Regions from separate parts of the Mesorhizobium sp. M1365 genome, predicted to be linked through region 1. Evidence: predicted binding sites of a transcription regulator. Region 1 holds the regulator's gene; each other region holds the start of a gene.
The links. Region 1 encodes HrcA, which represses chaperone genes, less so after heat shock. Its sites were predicted from a motif close to GTTAGCACTCNCNNNNNGNGAGTGCTAAC; they were not measured.
Positions count from the first base shown of each region.

Region 2: NKH04_RS24390 (co-chaperone GroES) is a predicted target of HrcA. The motif match lies at 2,988-3,016, and genes of this name have one in related genera.
Region 3: NKH04_RS20120 (co-chaperone GroES) is a predicted target of HrcA. The motif match lies at 2,336-2,364, and genes of this name have one in related genera.
Region 4: groES (co-chaperone GroES) is a predicted target of HrcA. The motif match lies at 2,851-2,879, and genes of this name have one in related genera.

Region 1 is NZ_JAMYLG010000011.1:105,167-109,220, reverse strand. Features, by position in the region: gene rdgB (RdgB/HAM1 family non-canonical purine NTP pyrophosphatase) at 1-384, opposite strand, end outside; gene NKH04_RS15435 (VOC family protein) at 399-809, opposite strand; gene rph (ribonuclease PH) at 842-1,558, opposite strand; gene hrcA (heat-inducible transcriptional repressor HrcA) at 1,704-2,816, shown strand; gene NKH04_RS15420 (hypothetical protein) at 2,853-3,050, shown strand; gene NKH04_RS15415 (PQQ-dependent sugar dehydrogenase) at 3,151-4,054, shown strand, end outside.
Region 2 is NZ_JAMYLG010000029.1:60,036-64,089, forward strand. Features, by position in the region: gene NKH04_RS24360 (response regulator transcription factor) at 1-548, opposite strand, end outside; gene NKH04_RS24365 (hypothetical protein) at 613-912, opposite strand; gene NKH04_RS24370 (DUF3168 domain-containing protein) at 1,292-1,702, opposite strand; gene NKH04_RS24375 (hypothetical protein) at 2,067-2,258, shown strand; gene NKH04_RS24380 (DUF1488 family protein) at 2,289-2,555, opposite strand; gene NKH04_RS24385 (hypothetical protein) at 2,552-2,824, opposite strand; gene NKH04_RS24390 (co-chaperone GroES) at 3,067-3,405, shown strand; partial or broken gene groEL (chaperonin GroEL) at 3,507-4,054, shown strand, end outside.
Region 3 is NZ_JAMYLG010000019.1:20,316-24,369, forward strand. Features, by position in the region: gene NKH04_RS20110 (hypothetical protein) at 1-73, opposite strand, end outside; gene groL (chaperonin GroEL) at 177-1,808, opposite strand; gene NKH04_RS20120 (co-chaperone GroES) at 1,866-2,180, opposite strand; gene NKH04_RS20125 (usg protein) at 2,520-2,789, shown strand; gene NKH04_RS20130 (DUF982 domain-containing protein) at 2,905-3,174, opposite strand; gene NKH04_RS20135 (hypothetical protein) at 3,312-3,524, opposite strand; gene NKH04_RS20140 (Hsp20 family protein) at 3,869-4,054, shown strand, end outside.
Region 4 is NZ_JAMYLG010000061.1:18,361-22,414, forward strand. Features, by position in the region: gene bioZ (3-oxopimeloyl-[acyl-carrier-protein] synthase BioZ) at 1-116, shown strand, start outside; partial or broken gene NKH04_RS31165 (aspartate 1-decarboxylase) at 177-485, shown strand; partial or broken gene NKH04_RS33350 (NrtR DNA-binding winged helix domain-containing protein) at 515-721, shown strand; gene NKH04_RS31170 (S46 family peptidase) at 1,431-2,108, opposite strand; gene NKH04_RS31175 (S46 family peptidase) at 2,143-2,505, opposite strand; gene groES (co-chaperone GroES) at 2,932-3,228, shown strand; partial or broken gene groEL (chaperonin GroEL) at 3,291-4,054, shown strand, end outside.

The DNA of each region.
Region 1 (4,054 bases):
GCGGCCCTTGCGCTGGGCAGGCGTGATCGCGCCAACTTCTTGCAAGGCCACTTCCGTGCGCTGCATGGCCATGCCGAAGTCGCGGGAGCCGTCCGGCGTCTCAGCCCAGTTGGCGGTGTAGACGCCGGGTGCGCCGTCGAGCGCATCGACACACAGGCCGGAATCGTCCGACAGCGCCGGCAATCCAGTGGCCTTGGCGGCGGCCAAGGCTTTTATGAGGGCGTTCTCCTCGAAAGTGGTGCCGGTCTCGTCCGGTTCCGGCAGGCCGTATTCCTTTGCGGACTTCGCTTCAATGCCGAATGGCGCCATCAGATCGGCGAATTCTCGCAATTTGCCGGCGTTGTGGCTTGCGACGATGATCTTATGCCCATCAAGCGAATGAATAGTTGGCGAATGCATCAGATGCCCCAAATTCGTGGCTCGGCGAATTCGATCGAATTGCCGGAGGGATCGCGAATATAGATCGAGCGGCCGCCTTGCGGCCACTCGAACTCGCTTTCGATGGCGATTTTCTTCGCCTCAAGATGCGCTTTCCAGCGTGGGATTTCATCCGCGCTTGCGGCGAAGCAAAGATGGCCCTGGCCGACCGCGCCATGCGGCGGCACGGGCAGCTTGGCGTCGGCCCGCGGCGGCACTTTGGTGGCCTCGGCATTGAAGATAAGCAGCACGCCGTCGCCGCAGCGGAAGAAGAGATGCCTGCCATCGACCTTACCGAGCAGATCGAGCCCGAGCACGCCCGAATAGAACCGTTCCGCGGCAGCAAGGTCGGTCACGTAGAGTGCTGATTCCAGGATTGCGGAAGGAGTCACAGGATCGCCAATCTCATCAATATTGACCGCAGCTAAGCCACCGCCATTTGCTGCAAGCTGACCAGGCGCTGAATGCCTTTCTTGGCGAGCCCGATCAGCGCCGCGAACTGCTCTTCCGAGAACGGCTCGCCCTCGGCCGTGCCTTGGATCTCGACGATGCCGCCCTTGCCGGTCATGACGAAATTGGCGTCGGTGCCGGCCGAGGAATCCTCGATGTAGTCGAGGTCGATGACCGGCTGGCCATCATGGATTCCGCAGGAGATTGCCGCAACGTGATCCTTCAGCACCTTGCTCAGGCTCGCCATCTGGCGGGCTTCCATCCAGCGCAGGCAGTCGTAGAGCGCCACCCAGCCGCCGGTGATCGAAGCGGTGCGCGTGCCGCCGTCGGCCTGGATCACGTCGCAGTCGACGGTGATCTGCTGCTCGCCGAGCGCCTGCAGATCGACCACGGCGCGCAGGGAGCGGCCGATCAGCCGCTGGATTTCCAGCGTGCGGCCGCCTTGTTTGCCGGACGAAGCCTCGCGGCGCATGCGCTCGCCGGTCGAACGCGGCAGCATGCCGTATTCCGCCGTAACCCAGCCCTTGCCGGAGTTGCGCATCCAGCCCGGCACCTTTTCCTCCAGGCTGGCCGTACACAGCACATGCGTGTCGCCGAACTTCACCAGGCACGAGCCTTCCGCATGCTTGGAGACGCCGCGCTCGAAGGAGATGGGGCGCATTTCGTCGAATTGGCGTTTGGAAGGGCGCATTCAGGCTTCTTTCTTTCTTCGGAATCTTGGCCGGGGAATCTTGGCCGGCTTGTAGCCGCACGGGGCGTGAGGCGCAAAGGAAAATGGACCGGTTGCGCCGACACCGCGGAAGTCTATATCTTCGGGGCGGAGGTTTTGGCTCGAAATGACAAAGGCAGTCGATCCCGGTTTGCAGTCGCACGTGCTCCCGTCGCACGCGCTGCAATCGCCCGCGCTTCAATCGCTCGACATGCGTTCGCGCGACATCTTCCGGCGCATCGTCGATTCCTATTTGAGGGATGGCGAGCCGGTCGGTTCGCGCAGCCTGTCGCGCATCCTGCCGTCGTCGCTGTCGCCGGCCACCATCCGCAACGTGATGAGCGACCTTGAGCATCTCGGCCTGATCTATGCGCCGCACATTTCGGCTGGCCGGCTGCCGACCCAGGCAGGCCTGCGCTTCTTCGTCGATGCTTTCATGGAACTTGGTGACCTCTCCGACGAGGAGCGCCGCACCATCGAGGCCCAGGTGCGCGCCTCCGGCTCGGGCGCGACGCTGGAGCATATGCTGACCGAGGCCAGCCAGATGCTGTCCGGCATGTCGCGCGGCGCCGGCCTCGTGCTCGCCGCCAAGAATGAGGCGGCGCTTAAGCACATCGAATTCATCCAGCTCGAGCCGACCAAGGCGCTGGCCGTGCTGGTCTCGCAGAACGGCGACGTCGAAAATCGCGTCATCGATCTGCCCGCCGGCATCACCATCTCGCAATTGCACGAAGCCTCTAACTTCCTCAACTCCCATATCCGCGGTCGCACCCTGGCCGAGGCGCGGGTCGAGATCGCCCGCATCAAGGAAGAGACCAGGGCGGCCCTCGACACGCTGTCGCAGGATCTGGTCGAGAAGGGCCTGGCGGTCTGGGCAGGCGCTGAAAGCGGCGTGCCTGGGCGGCTTATCGTGCGCGGTCGCGCCAATCTCCTGGAAAACGTCACTGCCCAGGCCGACATAGAATTGCTGCGGCATCTGTTTGAGGATCTGGAGACGCAGGATGGGCTGATCCAGCTTCTCGACCTCGCCGAGGCAGGCCCAGGCGTGCGCATATTCATCGGTTCGGAAAACAAGCTGTTTTCGCTGTCTGGCTCCTCGCTGGTGGTGGCACCCTATCGCGACAAGGACGCGCGTGTCGTCGGTGCGCTCGGCGTCATCGGGCCGACGCGGCTGAATTATGCGCGCATAGTACCGATGGTCGACTATACGGCGCAGCTGATTTCGCGCATGCTGAGCTAGGAGCCGCCGCGGGCCTGCCGCAAGGAGGAGAAAAGAATGGCGCTGGAATCGTTCAAGGCCCAGATCAGTCTGCTGCTCGAAGAAATGATCAACCAGCCAGAGGATCAGCACGAGGTACAAGAGCAGTTGCGCGAGAAGCTGCAAGAGATGCGGGCGATGGGTTTACCGCTGCCGGCCGATCTGGTCGCGCTGGAAAAGCGCCTCGACGACGACTTTTACGCCTCTGGCAACTGAACGGGTTCGGCTTCAAATCCTCGTGTGCTGGACGGCCGCTTGGAACGATCAATGCCTGATGCCGTTTGCCCCTGTTCGAGGCGTATCCCGGAGGACGTTGATGATCCGACCTGGCGGCTTTGCGGCCTTGGCCGCTGCCCTCCTTGTTGCGACACCGGCAGCCGCCCAGCAGGCGGACCAGAATGTGCTCAAAGGCGAAGCCGCGTTTGGCGATTGGCACGCCGACAGGCCTGGCGTCCGACGCCTGATTGGGCCGCGAGACATGCCGGCAGCCGACCCCGCCCAATCCGCTTCGAACGGCGCCGGCGTGGCGGAACGGCCCGAAAGCGCCAAGCCAGAATTGCCGTCGGGCTTTTCGGCTGAAATGATCGTATCCGGCATCGTCAATCCACGTGTCGTGCGCGTCGCTCCGAATGGCGACCTGTTTGTTGCCAACAGCCATGCCGACCAAATACGCGTCTATCGTCTCGCCGAGGGCAGCGCCAGGCCCATCGAGAAAGCGATCTTCGCCAAGGGGCTCAATTATCCCTACGGCATCGCCTTCTATCCGCCAGGAGACAAACCGCAATGGGTTTATGTCGCGAACAGCGACAGCATCGTCCGCTTCCCCTATCGCGATGGCGACCTGAAGACATCCGGCAAACCAGAAACCATTGTCGCCCAAATCCCGTCGGGTGGTCACACGACCCGCGACATCGCCTTCTCGCAGGACGGCAAAGCGCTTTATTTGTCGGTTGGCTCCGCCTCGAACGTAGCCGAGGATATAGGCAAGGAGCCGGATAGCGGCCTCGACGCCTGGGCCAAATCAAAGCCGCTCGGGGCGGCCTGGGGCTCCGAGGACGGCCGTGCCGATGTGCTCGCCTTTGACCCGGATGGGAAAAATCCGCGAACTGTCGCCACCGGCCTGCGCAACTGTACGGGCATGACCGTGCAGCCCGCCACCGGCGCATTGTGGTGCGTCGTCAATGAGCGCGACGAACTCGGCGACAATGTGCCGTTCGAAT
Region 2 (4,054 bases), on a different contig from region 1:
AAATCCTGGTCGTAGAGATGCTCGACCAGCTCGGTCCGGGACACCACCTCGCCCATGTGGTGCATCAAATAGGCAAGCAAGCGGAATTCGTGCGAGGTCAGCTTCAGCGGCACGCCGTCGACGTCGGCCTTGGAGGCCTTGGTGTCGAGGCGGAGCGGCCCGCAGGTCAGTTCGGACGAAGCGTGCCCGGCAGCACGCCGGATCAAGGCCCGCACCCTGGCCAGGATTTCCTCGATGTGGAAGGGTTTGGTGACGTAGTCGTCGGCGCCGGCGTCGATGCCGGCAACCTTGTCGCTCCAGCGGTCGCGTGCCGTCAGGATCAGCACCGGCATCTTGCGGCCGCCGCGCCGCCAGCGTTCGACCACGCTGATGCCGTCCATCTGCGGCAGGCCGATGTCGAGCACCACGGCATCGTAGGGCTCAGTGTCGCCGAGAAAGTGCCCTTCCTCGCCGTCGAAAGCGCGGTCGACGACATAGCCGGCATCGACCAGCGCGTCGCCGATCTGCCGGTTGAGATCCTTGTCATCTTCGACGACGAGTACGCGCATGCGGAAGGCCTGTTGAAGCTGTTCAGATATAGGCCGATTCCGGCAGACTGGGAAACGGCACGGTTCAGTTCAGCGGAACGACGATCTCCGAGCGACGCGGACGCTGCCCTTCCTTGCCCGGAACCAGCACGACGATGACGCAGACCGGCTGGCCGCCGCGTGTCGACTGCGAGGCCTTGGCCAAGGTGCCGCCATTCTGCTCGGCCACCTGCTGGCCGATCGCATAGCAGTCGGAGGCGGCGAGGACGACCGGTTGGGGCTGCTCGGGCACGACAATGGGGATCGCCATCGCCTGCGACGCAAGCAGACCGGCGGCTGACAGCGCCAGTGCCGCGGTCCGGAAGTGGGAGCGAAGGGTTTTCATGGTCAGCGTTCTAACGCGCCGGTGCTGAACGTGATATGAACGGTGAACGCTCGAATGCATGCCCGCCACACCCCTGAAGCGCGAGATTACCGGATTGCCATTTCGCCGCCCATCCCGCGAAATTGCCAAGTTTAACCTAGCCCTCCGATCCTTCGCCGACAACCGGGCATCGTTTGGCAGTGAAAGGCAATCGCTTCAGGTTTGCCCCGACTTCGACAATCGATCCGGCAACCGAAGGCAGATTCAGGCGAACCGACGGAAATAAAAACCCGCCTCTGCGGCGGGTCGCTGGCGCCATCAGCACCATAGGCGAATTAGTAGCATAGCTGCCGGCACAAAGCAAGAACAAAATTGCCGGATTGTAAAAAATGCCCGGTGGTCAGCCCTCGTCCTTGATCACGGCGCGGAAGCGCAGCAGCCCGTGATGGGCCGAAAGGTCCTCGTCGTAGCGGGCTTCGGCGAATTCGAGCTTGAGGTAGGCGCGGCGATGTTCGCCGAGCGAGAGAGCCGTATCGCGCAGGCGGGTGCTAACAAGGTCCATGATGTCATTGGTTTCCTTGCTGGCCTCTGATTTCGACCAGACATGCAACGTCAGCAACTGTTCTGCGTCGTTCTCCATTCCCGTTGCCCAATCGTAGACGCTGGTGCGGCCGAAGGTCATGTGGGGGAACGCAACATTTTCCGGCGCACGGTCGAACAATCGTGCGTCGCCCAGTGCCGCCGATAAATCGGGATCGTCATTCACTGCCTCGAATATGGCCTTCTGCAATTCGACGGCCGGCGCGGTCATCGTCTTTCCCTTCGTCCGTCGCGTCGACCTCCCGGCTGCGTAGCTGCGTTGCATGAAGGCATCCCGCCAAAGCGCGAATCAGCGCGTCTCATGCGGATTATGAACCTTCATGATTTCGGCAATAAGCCCTGCTCCTGGAATGCGCGACGCCCCGGCCGTCCGCGCCACGGACCCTTGAGGGTGATGCCAACCTGCGCGAAGTCATTTGGCAGCCACACTCGGGAGGTGCTCTCGGCGTACGGTAGCCTGGCCCTGAAGCTGTCCGTCGTTTTGTGGACGGTGCTTGTCGTGGCGGCAGTATTCTTCATCGCCCAGGCCTGATCGAGCGACATTCATTGATTGGGCGGAAACGAAAGGACCCAAGATGGCAAAGCGCTACGCGCTCCGTATGGAACATCCTCACAGCTGGACCGTCTTCGACGTCTTCACCGGCCAGCCGGTCGAGCTCAAGCAGCAACTCACGGCCAGTTTGAACACGCGCGATGCGGACGCGATGGTCGACCGGCTGAACGGTCGCGACGTCAAGCGGCGAGCGAAGGCGGACCGGAAGCCCTGAGAAAGCGTCTTGTGGACGGATCGCGACGGACTAGCGAAAATCGGCCGCAGTCAGCACATATATGCTCCTGCGGGTGCGGGCATAGGCATTCTTGGCGACATCGTGGATCGAGTTGGAAGCCGTGTCGAAGGCTGCCAGGTAGGTAGCTTCTGAGGCCGCCGTTCCCGGCTGCATCTTGGAGATGGCATCGGTTGCGACAGAGAAGGAAATCTGGAACATCCCGTCATGGCCGACGAAGCGGATGCGTTTGCTTGCCTCGTCGTAGCTGCGGCTGGGATTGGGAAATGTCAGGCTCATGATTTCGCCTCCGTCGATGCAGATACGGCCTTCTTGACTGCCCGTGACGCCCGCTTCTTCTTTGGTGCGACCGGATTCAGAGCTTCCGCCGCGCGGTCCGCCTCTTCCTTGGCCAGTCGCAATTCCCTCAGCCTTGCCGTTTTGATGCTCCTCGCCTTGGCTTCCGAGAGATATTCGGCAGTTGCTTTGTTCCGCTCCGCCGTCTTCTTTTGATTTTCCATGAAGCGGGCCTGAGCTTTTTCCATGATGTTCTGATTGCCTTCGGCCATCGGTAAAATCTCCCTTGCAGCGAAAGTCGTGAATGTGAATTCACCATAAAATAGGTGTTCAAAGATAGAAATTCAATTTCATTAATATTCGGCAAGGCCCGAACACCAGGGGATAACCAGGCAAGATAATACGTTCAATATTTCATGTGCCCTATGAATATTTTTTGGCGCTCCTATCAATCGAGTGCCAGGGCGCCTATAGAGAGGGGCGGCCGCCTAAGCTGGCCCCAGAAAGAGTCCCCATGAAATTCCGGCCACTCCACGATCGCGTCGTCATTCGGCGCGCCGAAAGCGACACCAAATCCAAGGGCGGCATCATCATCCCCGACAATGCCAAAGAAAAACCGCAGGAAGGCGAAGTGATCGCTGTCGGGCCGGGCGCGCGGGACGAAAGCGGCGCGCTGATCCCGCTCGACGTCAAGGCCGGCGACCTCATTCTGTTCGGCAAATGGTCCGGCACCGAGGTCAAGATAGACGGCGAGGACCTTCTGATCATGAAGGAGGCCGATATCATGGGCATCATCGAAAAAAGCGAGACGGGCATCATCGACAAGACCGTGGCTGCCAAGAAGGCCGCCTGATTGGAAGGCCGCGCGCCCTCCCGCGCGCGCGCAAAGGACGCTCCGAGCTTTGATTCAGGCGCTGCAAGCGCCTTGCCACGACAACCGAACTGGAAAAGATCATGTCTGCCAAGGAAATCAAATTCTCCACCGACGCGCGTGACCGCATGCTGCGCGGCGTCGAAATCCTCAACAACGCCGTCAAGGTGACGCTCGGCCCCAAAGGCCGCAACGTCATTATCGACAAGGCCTACGGCGCGCCGCGCGTCACCAAGGACGGGGTGGCCGTGGCAAAGGAAATCGAGCTTTCCGACAAGTTCGAAAACATGGGCGCGCAGATGGTGCGCGAAGTGGCCTCGAAGACCAACGACCTTGCCGGCGACGGCACCACCACCGCCACGGTGCTTGCCGCTTCCATCCTGCGCGAGGGCGCCAAATTCGTTGCCGCCGGCATGAACCCGATGGACCTCAAGCGCGGCATCGATCTTGCCGTCAGCGCCGTCGTCAAGGAAATCCAGGCGCGCGCCAAGAAGGTCAAGTCCTCAGCAGAGATCGCGCAGGTCGGCACCATTGCCGCCAATGGCGACACCAGCGTCGGCGCCATGATCGCCAAGGCGATGGACAAGGTCGGCAATGACGGCGTCATCACCGTCGAGGAAGCCAAGACCGC
Region 3 (4,054 bases), on a different contig from region 1:
CGGCTTCATAGTTGAAATCGTTTTTCGGGCGGGTCGGCGCCGCGATCTTTCCAAAACTGTCCATCATATCCATGGCAACACCTGCTCAGCATTAGTCCCGGACCGGCAAGACCGTGCCCGCTTTTGGCGGACACGGTCCATCTGCCGTTTCGAAGTCGCGCTTTGGAAGCCTGGCCTTAGAAGTCCATGCCGCCACCGCCGGGCATGGCCGGCGCGGCAGCTTCCTTCTTCGGCTTCTCGGCCACCATCGCCTCGGTCGTCACCAGCAGGCCGGCAACGGAGGCGGCACCCTGCAGGGCAGTGCGCACGACCTTGGCCGGGTCGATGACGCCTTGACTGTAGAGGTCGCCGAACTCGTTGGTCTGCGCGTTCCAGCCATAGCCGAAGTCGGTCGTCTCGCGCAGCTTGCCGACGATGATCGAACCTTCGGCGCCGGCATTCTCGGCGATCTGGCGCACCGGCGCTTCGATGGCGCGACGCACGATGTCGACACCGGTCTTCTGATCGGGATTGTCGACGACGACATTATCGAGCGCCTTCGCCGCTCTCAGCAGCGCCACGCCGCCGCCGGGCAGGATGCCCTCCTCAACCGCCGCGCGTGTGGCGTGCATGGCGTCGTCGACGCGATCCTTGCGCTCCTTGACCTCGATCTCGGTCGAGCCGCCGACACGGATGACGGCGACGCCGCCGGCGAGCTTGGCCAGCCGCTCCTGCAGCTTTTCGCGGTCGTAGTCGGAGGTGGTTTCCTCGATCTGCGCCTTGATCTGGCTGATGCGCGCATGGATTTCATCCTTGCGGCCGGCGCCGTCGACGATGGTGGTGTTCTCCTTCTCGATCAGCACCTTCTTGGCGCGGCCGAGCATCTCCAGTGTGACGTTCTCGAGCTTGATGCCGAGGTCCTCCGAGATCGCCGTGCCGCCGGTCAGGATGGCAATATCCTCCAGCATGGCCTTGCGGCGATCGCCGAAGCCCGGTGCCTTGACGGCCGCGACCTTAAGGCCGCCGCGCAGCTTGTTGACGACCAGCGTCGCCAGCGCCTCGCCCTCGACGTCCTCGGCGATGATCAACAGCGGCTTGCCGGATTGCACGGCGGCTTCGAGCACAGGAAGCATGGCCTGCAGGTTGGACAGCTTCTTCTCGTGGATCAGCACATAGGGTTCTTCGAGTTCGACGCGCATCTTATCCTGATTGGTGATGAAATAGGGCGAGAGGTAGCCACGGTCGAACTGCATGCCTTCGACCACTTCCAACTCGGTCTCAGCGGTCTTCGCTTCCTCGACAGTGATGACACCCTCATTGCCAACCTTTTCCATCGCCTCTGCGAGGAAGCGGCCGATCTCGGCATCGCCATTGGCAGAGATGGCGCCGACCTGAGCGATTTCGTCGTTCCTGGTCACCTTGCGGGCATTGGATTTCAGGTCGGCGACCACGGCGTCGACCGCCTTGTCGATGCCGCGCTTCAAATCCATCGGGTTCATGCCGGCAGCGACCGCCTTGGCCCCTTCCCTGACAATGGCCTGAGCAAGAATCGTCGCGGTCGTGGTGCCATCGCCTGCGGTGTCGCTGGTCTTCGAAGCAACTTCGCGGACCATCTGAGCGCCCATGTTCTCGAACTTGTCCTCGAGCTCGATCTCTTTTGCCACCGTCACGCCGTCCTTGGTGATGCGCGGCGCGCCGAACGATTTGTCGAAGACAACGTTGCGGCCCTTGGGACCGAGCGTCACCTTCACCGCATTGGCAAGCATATCGACACCGCGTAACATCTTCTCGCGGGCTTCGGTATGAAATTTCACATCTTTGGCAGCCATTGGAACACTCCTCGATAGGCAGCTTTTCGTTGACTGGAATGCTTGTTCAGGCCCCGCTCAGGCAGCCCTCTTCATCTCGCCCGTGGCTTCGATCACGCCCAGCACGTCGCTCTCTTTCATGATGAGCAGATCCTCGCCATTGAGCTTGATCTCGGTGCCGGACCATTTGCCGAACAAAATGCGGTCGCCGACCTTGACGTCGAGCGGCTGCAATTGGCCGCTGTCGTCGCGCGCGCCCGGACCGGCGGCAATGACCTCGCCCTCCTGCGGCTTCTCCTTGGCGGTGTCGGGGATGATGATGCCGCCCGCGGTCTTTTCGTCGACCTCGATGCGGCGGACCAGGATGCGGTCATGCAATGGACGGAACGCCATGTCGTTCTCCTCTCGGGACAAACAGATCTTCGAACATCCTCCTGACCGGACCGGCAATATCGGCCCGGCACGGGGTGCGCGATCTCTTCTTCAGGCATCGCGCGCATACGAACTAGTCGCGCTTTTTTCAGCTTTCAAGAGGATCATGCAAAAATTTTAGCACTCGACACCTGAGAGTGCCAATACGCTGTAATTGTTCGCACATTCGCCGTTTCCGGCGCGATGACCCGGCCGGATTTCCAAATCTGTCCGTCTCCTGAGCCGCTTGCCGGCGGCTGGAACCTATGTGGAAGGCGAGGCGTTTTGCAGACCGAGGTTCATTGGGAAAGGAAGGATTGCATGACCAGCAGGGACTTTCAGCTCCAGATGCAAGGGTTTGGCCTCACCACGGCGGAGATCCACTACCGCCTGCCCGATCATCGAAGCCTGCTTCAGCTCTATATCTGGCAGGAATACGATATCGCCCCTGATTTCCCGACGCTGAAGCATTTCCTCGATTTCTGGGAGCGCGAGATCGAAGGCCCGCTGCATTCGGTGCGCGTGGCTCATCACCGTCTGATCCAACCGTCCGAATGGCGGGCCGTAAATGGCATTATCACCGTCCACTGAGGAGCAAGCCGATCTGCCGCCAGACAGCAAACAAAGTGCCTCCGAAGCGGGGGAGAGGGGTAGCTGACTCTCCCCCACTTTGTTTTGGATCTCACAATATCGGAGGGCGTCCGGACTAGCCGGCGTGGTCGACAGGCTTGCGGGCCGCTGCGAGCAATCCAGCCTTGCGCGCCGCCCTGACGAAGGCCTTGCGCGCATCACGCGCGGTGCGCCAGCCGTCGAGCGCGTCGCGGCAGGTCCGATAGGCGGCGCGCCAGCTCCGGCCGCGTGCACGGTCCGGCCACTGCTGGCGCATGCATTCGATGGCTTCCCAACTGCTGGCGACCTTGCGCTCGCTGGATTGGAATTTCAACGTGATCGGCTCGGCGAAGCGGACGTCGTCCATCACTTCCTCCTTGTTTTCTGATCGTCTTCTTGTTTGAGCAAGCAACGTTATGCTGGCGGCACCGGCGGCCGGCCGGCGCCGCTGAAGGACATGGTTCGTCCCTTTGCGCGGTTCAAGAGCATCGCGGCAGCAGCCGGTTATTCCTCCTCGTCCGGCCCTTGCAGCAGTTCGATCAGCGTCGCTACCCTTGCCGTCGGCAGCGGTCGGCCCTCGTTCACCAGCGCCTCGTCGGCGGCGATCCAGGCCAGGGCCTCGCGCAATTCCTGGACCGTCCCGTCCGTCGCCGCAATGTCGGCGATCACGGCTTCGTCGACCGGGCCCAGCACAGAAATGATCTCGTCGCGTGTCATGGTCAGCTCCATCTGCGAGTGCCGGGAACGGGCCCGGCAACACAAGAAATCTGGATCTTGACCTGCTGCAGACAATAACCGGCCGGGGAAGTCAGCGTTGGCAATTGAAACCAACAGGCAATCTCCTGCCGGACATCTCCCCACTTGTGGCGAGATTGGCAGCCTCGCCGAACCGACCGAAAACCGGCCCGAAAAACCGGCAACGCGAGAGCCACCGGGTCTTGACTTGCGGCGGACAATAACCAGATCGAAGGCACCGGTCGCCGAAATGGGGCCGGCGGAACCAGGGAGCGCCAGCTCTTTGGCGCCCCTCGTATCTATGTTGCTCGATGGAGGATGTAGCTATGAGAACCGCATTCGACTTTTCCCCGCTCTATCGGTCGAGCATCGGCTTCGACCGCGTCTTCAACCTGCTGGAAAATGCTCCGCAGGCCTTCGACGCCTGGCCGCCCTATGACATCGCGCGCAGCGGCGAGAACAACTACCGCGTCACCATCGCCGTAGCCGGGTTTTCCGAGGACGACCTCGAA
Region 4 (4,054 bases), on a different contig from region 1:
TCCCGCTCTCACTGTCGCTCGCCAATCAAGCGGAGCCGTTTCGGCCGGGCAAGAAAATACTCCTGGCGGCGGCAGGTGCGGGACTCAGCGGCGGGGCGCTCGTCGTCGGGATTTAGCCCAGCGAAGCTGCTCAACATCAGGACTGACTTTGTGAGATGAATAGGACAACGGGACCAATGCGAAAGATAGTCGCCGGCAAGCTGCACGGCATCCACGTCACCGAAGCAAACCTCAACTACCACGGTTCGATAACGCTCGACCCTGACCACTGCGAAGAAGCCGGGATCCTGCCAATGGATTCGTGGAGACATGGAGCAAGACTTCCGGCGCGCGAATCTCGACCTATGTCATCCTCGGCGAGCGCGGCTCTCGATGCTGCATCCTCAACGGCGCGGCCGCCCGGACCTGCCAGCCCACTCCATCCATCTGGACGAAGCGCGCATTCCTCTCTGAAGCCGCGGATCGTTACGTTCGTCATCAACAATGTCGTTGGCTTCTCGCCGATGGCAATGCGCTGACGCGGACGGCGTTGACGACTACATCGGCAGGGGCGCTTCAGCAGAACTTTCGCCGGTTGATTGAGCAGCAGGAACTGGTGGAGGAGACCGGCGAAAGTGCTTTTGACACCGGGGGTCGGCCGGCGAAGCTTTATCGCTTCCGCCACCATGTCCTCGACGAAACGGCGGTCGCCCGGACAAAATTGCCGCTGGCGCGGGCTTGACATCCTTTATACTCAACGTAGAAATATACCCTTATAATCAATTCGATTATAACGAGAAATTCATTCGCACCGTCCGAACCCACGGTCTCGCTCGGGAAGCCCGTATGAGTGGATCGAAGTGATCTTGGAAATGAAACGCCCGAGGACGGCTTTCAACCTTTGTCGTGAAGGAGGTGCCGCGCGAGTGGGCCAATGCCTTGCGGCAACGGTGAAGCATGTATACCGCCAGTAAACGCATGCGTCAAAGTCGCCATCGAATGTACAGTTCGTCTAAATGTGCGATACGTTCGATTTGTGCAAATAACACTTGGAGAAGTGTCGCATAAAACAAACGTTTTAATTACATAAAGCAGGCAAGCTAAATTTTAAACTTGCACAAATGAGCGTAGGGCGCCCTGTTCCAGGGCGCCTTTTTTAAGGATTATCATTAGACTCTCTCCCGGGGGGAACTGTGGGTGAAGAAACAACGCATCGTCCTGCTGGCAGCTGTTTTGGCGTCTGCCTTTGGCTTTTTTTTGCTGATCCTGATCCTGCAGATGGTCAGTTTTTTGGTTGACTAGGCACGCGCAAGCGGGATGGATCGCGCAGAGACACGCGGAAGTTTTTTCGCCAGCGAAACCCCGACGACCTGATGGGGAGTCGCGCCAGCAGGGTGGGAGCCACGTCCAGTGCCACCGACCATGCGAGATGCCGATTGTTGGCGCGTCTGTCAGTTCGCGCGGCCATATTCATTCCGGTGCCGATCTGTTGCCTTTTCTGCTTTCCCATGCGTTTTAGGCCGAGCCAATTTGTGAAGCGGGCGGTCAATGGATCTGCGCCTCGCGATTGCCTGCCGTTGCCTTTTGATCTGGGCGGCATAATCCGAGAGCGAACGCTGCAACCGCGGTTCGAATTGCGCGAAGTTGAACCGGACTTCATCCGCCGTCAGGAACTGGTGGGTTGCGCCGGGAAAGCCGGCGACCATCACAAGGTCGCCTTCCTTGACGCCTGCACAGGCCATGGGTAGCCAACTCTTCGGCCGGTAAGGCACATTGTCGCGCGCATATGGCCGGGAGGAACCATCAGGAGCGACATAGGCGCGATAAAAGCCGAAGTCGCCTGTGTGGCGCGGCCACATCCAATTGTCCGTTTCGCCGCCGAAGTTACCGACGCCGAGCGCGGGCGCATAGACAAGGCGCACGTCCTCGATTTCGAGCTTCTGCTGGAGATAGTAGGAGGCGCCGCCATAATAGGCCCCTACGTCGCAGCGGCGATTGGGCTGTCCTTCACATGCGGCGATCAGGGCCTTGCGGTTCGTGGCGAGCCGCTCATAGCGGGCAAACCCATTCAGCTTGTCCGAGACGCCCTTGAGTATTTCGGCGGTCACATCCCGCATGTCCTCGATCACATGGATTCGGCTGCCTGGCGCCGCGGGCAATTCTTCACCCAGGGCTCTTCGCCAGAAAGCCGTCTGTGAGATAGTCCTGGCCCTCTTTGCTGTGGTATTGGATGGATTCGAACACGCAATGATGATTGGTTGCGACCAGCCCTTGTGGACTGACGAACGAGGCGGAGCATCCGCCCAGTGATACGATCGCGTTGAGCGGGTCAGCGTCTAGACGGCCCAGCTGGGCGGGATCGATCTGGAGCCCATCCGCGCGCATGGCCGCGCACACTTCCGCAGTCTGGCCCGGCATCCACATACCTTCGTCCGCCGATGTAGCCGTGACCGTCCAGAGCAAGGCGATGGCAGTTGCTTTGGCCAAACATTTCAAATTCGAGTTCGTGCTGACTGTCGCTCTCATCTTGCCTCCTGTTCTCCGCAGATTGGATTGGTGACTATCGGGATGGCCGGAGTCCTGGCGCCCGCGCGGCGGCCACACCGTAAAGACCGAGTGGACGGTTAACGCAGGAATCCTGATGGCGCTCACCTCTCATTATATCGGTCGCGCGCAACGTTTGCGGATCATTCGCTGCACCAATCGTGCCAAATGAATAAAGCCTTCAGTTGCAAATGGTGAGCCGCCCCATCCATGTCCGATCTCCGACGTCGTTCACGTAAAACGCTCGGTGCTTCCACGCTCGTTTGCTCTTCGCCCGTCCCTCTTCCGTCTTGACTAGCAGGAGCCTACGGCCTATCTCACTGCCGCGTTAGCACTCGCTTCTGGTGAGTGCTAAACACGCTCCGGCAACGGAGAACCGTTCAACATCCGCACCAGGGAAATCCAAAAATGGCAAAGTCGAATTTCCGGCCGCTGCATGACCGCGTGGTCGTTCGCCGCGTCGAGTCCGAAGCGAAGACCGCCGGCGGGATCATCATCCCCGACACGGCGAAGGAAAAGCCGCAGGAAGGCGAGATCATCGCCGTCGGTTCCGGCGCCCGTGACGAGGCCGGCAAGCTCGTCCCGCTGGACGTCAAGGCCGGCGACCGCATCCTGTTCGGCAAGTGGTCGGGCACCGAAGTCAAGCTCAATGGCGAAGACCTTCTGATCATGAAGGAATCCGACATCATGGGCCTCATCGGCTGAATATCGGCCTCACCCTCATTTAAATCTTCGGGCTCAATCCAAGCCCCTGCCAGGAGCTAAAAATGGCTGCCAAAGACGTAAAATTTTCCCGCGACGCTCGTGAGCGCATGCTGCGCGGCGTCAACATCCTCGCCGACGCAGTGAAGGTCACGCTCGGCCCCAAGGGCCGCAACGTCGTCATCGACAAGTCGTTCGGCGCACCGCGCATCACCAAGGACGGCGTCACCGTCGCCAAGGAAATCGAGCTGGAGGACAAGTTCGAGAATATGGGCGCGCAGATGGTCCGCGAAGTTGCTTCGAAGACCAACGACATCGCCGGCGACGGCACCACGACCGCGACCGTTCTGGCGCAGTCGATCGTCCAGGAAGGCCACAAGGCGGTTGCCGCCGGCATGAACCCGATGGACCTCAAGCGCGGCATCGACCTCGCCGTCGCCGACGTCGTCGCGACGCTGATCAAGAACGCCAAGAAGATCAAGACCTCGGAAGAGGTTGCCCAGGTCGGCACCATCGCCGGCAATGGCGATGTTTCGGTCGGCTCGATGATCGCGGAAGCGATGCAGAAGGTCGGCAATGAGGGCGTCATCACGGTCGAGGAAGCCAAGACCGCCGAGACCGAACTCGAAGTCGTCGAAGGCATGCAGTTCGACCGCGGCTATCTCTCGCCCTACTTCGTCACCAACGCCGACAAGATGGTTGCGGATCTGGAAGACGCCTACATCCTCCTCCACGAGAAGAAGCTCTCCAACCTGCAGGCCATGCTGCCGATCCTCGAGGCTGTCGTGCAGACCTCGAAGCCGCTGGTCATCATCTCGGAAGATGTCGA